Regions from separate parts of the Nocardia halotolerans genome, predicted to be linked through region 1. Evidence: predicted binding sites of a transcription regulator. Region 1 holds the regulator's gene; the other holds the start of a gene.

Region 1 (2,466 bases):
GGCCGCCGACGAACAGGTGGACGTTCGGATTGACGCGGCGCTGGGCCATCGCCATGATCTGAGCACGTAGCGGGGCGACGCCGGTGCCGCAGCCGATCATCAGCATCTTGCGTTTGGTGTTGCGTGGCACGCCGAGCCCACCCAGCGGGGAGCCGAGCATCCACTGGTCGCCGACGGCGGTGTGGGAGACCATGGCCGGGCTCACCCAGCCGCCGAGCACGCTGCGGACGTGGAATTCGATCTCACCGTTGGTGTTGGCCGGGTTGGCCGGGGACAGGTAGCGCCACATCCGGGGCCGGGCGGGTACCTGGACACTGATGTACTGCCCGGCCGCGTACTCCATCGGCTGTTCCAGTTGCACCCGGATGACGGCCAGATTGCGCAGCACTTCACGGCGTTCCACGACGGTGGCCGCCCAGGCCGCGGGCGTGGTTTCCTTGTCGGCGGCGCTGATCATCGCGTTGCTGATGAGCTCGAGTGCCTCGTCCCAGGCGCTGTCGACCTCGTCGGTCCACATCTCGGTGCCCGAGAACTGGCGCATGGCCGACTTCAGTGAGTTGGCGACCGCGACGTAGTGGGCGGGTTGCACACCGTACTTGCGGTGGTCGCGCCCGAGCTGGGCCAGGAAGGGCAGCAGCTGGTCGGGTTCCTCGAGCCGTTCCAGGGCGTAGGAGATGGCGTGGACGAGCCGGTCGCGCTGGGCGTCCATGGCCGCCGGGAAGAAGTCACGAATAGCCGGGTAGTCGGTGAACAGGATCGAGTAGAACGAACTCGACAGCCGTTCGGACCCACCGTCTTCCGCAGCAACCGCCTTGAACGTAGTACGGATCAAAGCGACAGTCCGCGAATCCATATGTGTCACAACCTCGTTTCGCCATCGAACGCTAGCCGCGCCGGCGAGTGACGGGCTGGGAGGACACTCGTCAGCAGCCGATGCGAGAAGTGTAGGCGAGGTTTGCCAGCTTTGGAATCGTACTCTTAAACATCATGCATGTAATTCTTAACAAACCAGGGGGTCCGCTGTAGGACCCGTATGAAACATACCCGCAGACGGCCGATCTAGAGCGAAAATGGCCACACCACTGGCCAATCTTCCTGGCAATTCCGTCATTTGGGCAGGAACGCACCTGGTAGAGCGAACTTTCCGAGACACCGGCAAGATCACGAATAAGTGAGTTGCTGAATAGTCACCAGCTGGTCGCCGGGGGTTGACCGGCACACGAACGGGCCCCCGGTTCGCACCCGCCACAGGCGGATATCGAATCGGGGGCCCGTCGAATCGAGAGCCTCAGCGGCGGTGACGTGGTTGCCACACCACGAGCGCGGTACTGCGCTGGGGCGGTGTCAGGTCGGGCCGGTAGCCCGCCCGCAACCGCTCCAGTTCCGCACTCATCTCCTCCACCCGCTGCTGCAGCGCCTCCACCTGGTTGGTGAGCTCGATGATGCGCTTGATGCCCGCGAGGTTCACGCCCTCGTCCTGCGAGAGCCGCTGCACCTCGCGCAGCAGCTCCACGTCGCGGGCCGAATAGCGGCGCCCGCCACCGGAAGTGCGTTGCGGGGTGACCAAACCCAGCCGGTCGTAGGTACGCAAGGTCTGCGCGTGCATCCCCGCCAGCTGAGCCGCCACCGAGATCATGAAGAACTCGGCACGCGAGGTGGGACCCGAAGCAGAGTTCGGAGTTCGGTTCCGATCCGCGCCGCTTCCGGCGCCCTCAGTGGTCACGCTGCGCTACCTCCTCCGGGCACTGAGCTCGATGCGCGAGGACATCAAGCACCCGCCCATCCTGCCCGCGGTTCGAAACCGCCGGCCTTCTCCGCCTCCTGGTAGCGCTTGAGCGCATCGGTGGCGTCGGAATCCAGCGATTGCGGAACCGCGACCTTCACCGTGACAAGCAGATCACCGGCGCCGCCTGCCGCGCCACGCTTGGGCACACCGCGACCGCGTACCCGCAGGATACGCCCGTCGGCGGTGCCCGGCGGCACCTTCACCCCGACCCGGCCTTCCAGTGTGGGCACCGAAACCGTTGTGCCCAGCACCAATTCGGCGTAGCTCACCGGCAGCACCAGGGTGAGGTCGTCGCCTTGACGGCCGAAGACCTTGTCCTGGCTCACGTGCACGGTGACGAACAGGTCGCCCGATGGCGCACCGCGCAACCCCGCTTCACCCTGACCGGCCAACCGGATCTTCTGCCCATCGCTCACACCCGGCGGGATCCGGACGGTGATCGTGCGCGTGCGGTTCTGGATACCGGTACCCGAGCAGTCGGTGCACGGGTCGTCGATGATCGAACCGGTGCCGCGGCAGTCGTCGCACGGTTCGCTGAACCCGAACGCGCCCTGATTACGGCTCACCACGCCCGCACCGTTGCAGTACGGGCACACCCGCGGGCTGGTACCCGGCTTGGCGCCACTGCCGTGGCAGGTGGTGCACGGCGAAGGGCTGGTCATCCGCAGCGGCACGGTGAC
Region 2 (2,466 bases), 240 kb from region 1:
CCTTTGCCACCAACCGTTCCATCTGGCGCACACCCGCCTCACGGGTGTAGTTCGCCGCGATCTCGCGCAGCGCGGCGTCGGTGACCGTCACCTCGTCGGCGGTCAGCGCGTTGCGTTCCAGCTGGCGGGGGACCAGGAAGTCGCGGGCGATGGCCACCTTGTCGGCTTCGGTGTAGCCGTCGACCGTGATGAGTTCCATCCGGTCCAGCAGGGGGCCGGGGATGGTGTCCATGACGTTGGCGGTCGCGATGAACAACACGTCGGACAGGTCCAGGTCCAGGTCCAGGTAGTGGTCGCGGAAGGTGTGGTTCTGGGCGGGGTCGAGGACCTCGAGCAGGGCCGCGGCGGGGTCACCGCGGAAGTCGGCGCCCACCTTGTCGATCTCGTCCAGCAGCACGACGGGATTCATCGATCCCGCTTCCTTCACCGCGCGCACGATCCGACCGGGCAGCGCGCCGACGTAGGTGCGGCGGTGACCACGGATCTCGGCTTCGTCGCGCACACCACCGAGTGCGACGCGAACGAACTTGCGGCCCAGTGCTTTCGCGACCGATTCGCCCAGCGAGGTCTTACCGACACCGGGCGGGCCGACCAGCACGAGCACCGCGCCCGAACCGCGACCGCCCACGATCTCGAGGCCACGCGTGGCCCGGCGCGCCCGCACCGCCAGGTACTCGACCATCCGGTCCTTCACCTCGTCGAGTCCGTGGTGGTCGGCGTCGAGAATGTTTCGCGCGCCCGAGACATCGGTGGTGTCTTCGGTTTTCACCGTCCACGGCAGTTCCAGCACGGTGTCGAGCCAGGTGCGGATCCAGCCCGATTCCGGGCTCTGGTCACTGGCGCGTTCGAGTCGGCCCACCTCGCGCAGCGCTTCGGCGCGCACGTTTTCGGGCAGGTCGGCGTTCTCGACGCGGGTGCGGTAGTCGTCGGCACCGTCGGGTTCGTCCTCGCCGAGTTCCTTGCGGATGGCGTTGAGTTGCTGGCGCAGCAGGAATTCGCGCTGGCTCTTCTCCATGCCGTCGCGCACTTCTTCGGAGATCTTGTCGGTGACCTCGACCTCGGCGATGTGGGCCTTGATCCATTCGATCTGCTTGGTGAGCCGGGCGACGACGTCGGGGGTCTCGAGCAGTTCGCGCTTCTGGTCGTTGGTCAGGTAGGGGGCGTAGCCGGCGGTGTCGGCGATGGCGTCCGGCTTGTCGAGCTGGTTGACGATGTCGATGATCTGCCAGGCCTCGCGGCGTTGCAGTACCGCTACGACCAGCTTCTTGTATTCGGCGGCGAGTTCGCTGGTGCGTTCGTCGGGTTCGGCGGCGGGCACCGGTTCGGCCTCCACCCACAGGGCGGCGCCGGGTCCGGTGACCCCGTGCCCGATGCGCGCGCGGCGTTCGGCCTTGAGCACGGCGGCGGGGGCGCCACCGCGCATCCGGCCCACCTGCTCGATGGTGGCGACGACGCCGTAGGAGGCGTAGCCCTCGTCGAGGCGCGGCGCCACCAGTACGGACCCCGTTTTGGCGGCCTGCGCGGCGTCGATGGCGGCCTGCGCGGATTCGTCCAGTTCGATGGGCACGACCATGCCCGGCAGCACGATCGGATCGGTCAGGAACAGCACCGGCAGGTTCTGAGCTGTAGTCATATCGACCCTTCCAAAGTTGAGCTTTGCTGACTCAACATGGGTGTGGGGGAGTTTGTTCCTGCCGGTCGGTGCGGTTCACTCACGGCGAACGACACGAGCGGAAACGAAAACGCCGTCGGCCCCCGGATGCTGAGCAACCGGGGGCCGACGGTGGGTCAGGCGAAGAGACTACGTACGGAATCTTTCGGTGGGCGGATCGATGAGGCGCCCGCGAGTGGCACCGGCACTGAGCACGCCCAGCACGATGCCCGCGATCAGGGCGATCGCACCGAGCACACCCAGGATGATCGGCAGGGTCTTGCCGAACAGCGACAGCTTGTCGAGGCTTTCCTGGGTCACGGCCATCTGCGCGTCGATGGTCTCCTCATCGAAGACCAGGTTCGACTTCAGCGCGGTGACGTCCACCTTGTCGGCGCTGCGGCCGTAGTACAGGTGGATCTGCTCGCCGCCCTTGAGGACCGCGCCGGTCTTGGGCTCCACCCACAGGTCGCGGGTGTTGGTGTAGAAGCGGGTCATGGTGACCGGCTCCTCGCCCTCGAGGCCCCACTTGGCGGCGGGCAGGGTGAGCTTGTTGGTGGCGGCGGGCACGACGTCCCACATGTTCGTCACCGGGATGGTCTGGCGGAAGTGGTAGACCGGCACGCCCTTGATCTCGGCCTCCTCGACGAAGTCGATGTCGTGGGTGGCGCGGGCGTTGAGGTCGAAGTACGGGTAGGACTTCTTCTCGGTGCCGATCGGGAAGCGGTACTGCAGTCCGGCGCGCTGCAACGGGTCGGCCACCGAGGTGCCCGACTTGTCGACGGACACGGCGACGGAACCGTTGGGCGACGCGT

Evidence for each region. Region 1 encodes HspR, which represses chaperone genes until heat shock. Its sites were predicted from a motif close to ANNTGAGTNNNNNNNACTCANNT; they were not measured.
Region 2: a site for HspR is predicted at 1,648-1,670, ahead of lon (endopeptidase La). Genes of this name have one in related genera too.

Annotation. Positions count from the first base shown of each region.
Region 1 covers NZ_JBHSDL010000007.1:281,280-283,745, reverse strand. The annotation lists gene ACFO5K_RS08430 (globin domain-containing protein) at 1-853, opposite strand, end outside; gene ACFO5K_RS08425 (heat shock protein transcriptional repressor HspR) at 1,289-1,723, opposite strand; gene dnaJ (molecular chaperone DnaJ) at 1,768-2,466, opposite strand, start outside.
Region 2 covers NZ_JBHSDL010000007.1:43,355-45,820, reverse strand. The annotation lists gene lon (endopeptidase La) at 1-1,633, opposite strand, end outside; gene ACFO5K_RS07430 (DUF3068 domain-containing protein) at 1,802-2,466, opposite strand, start outside.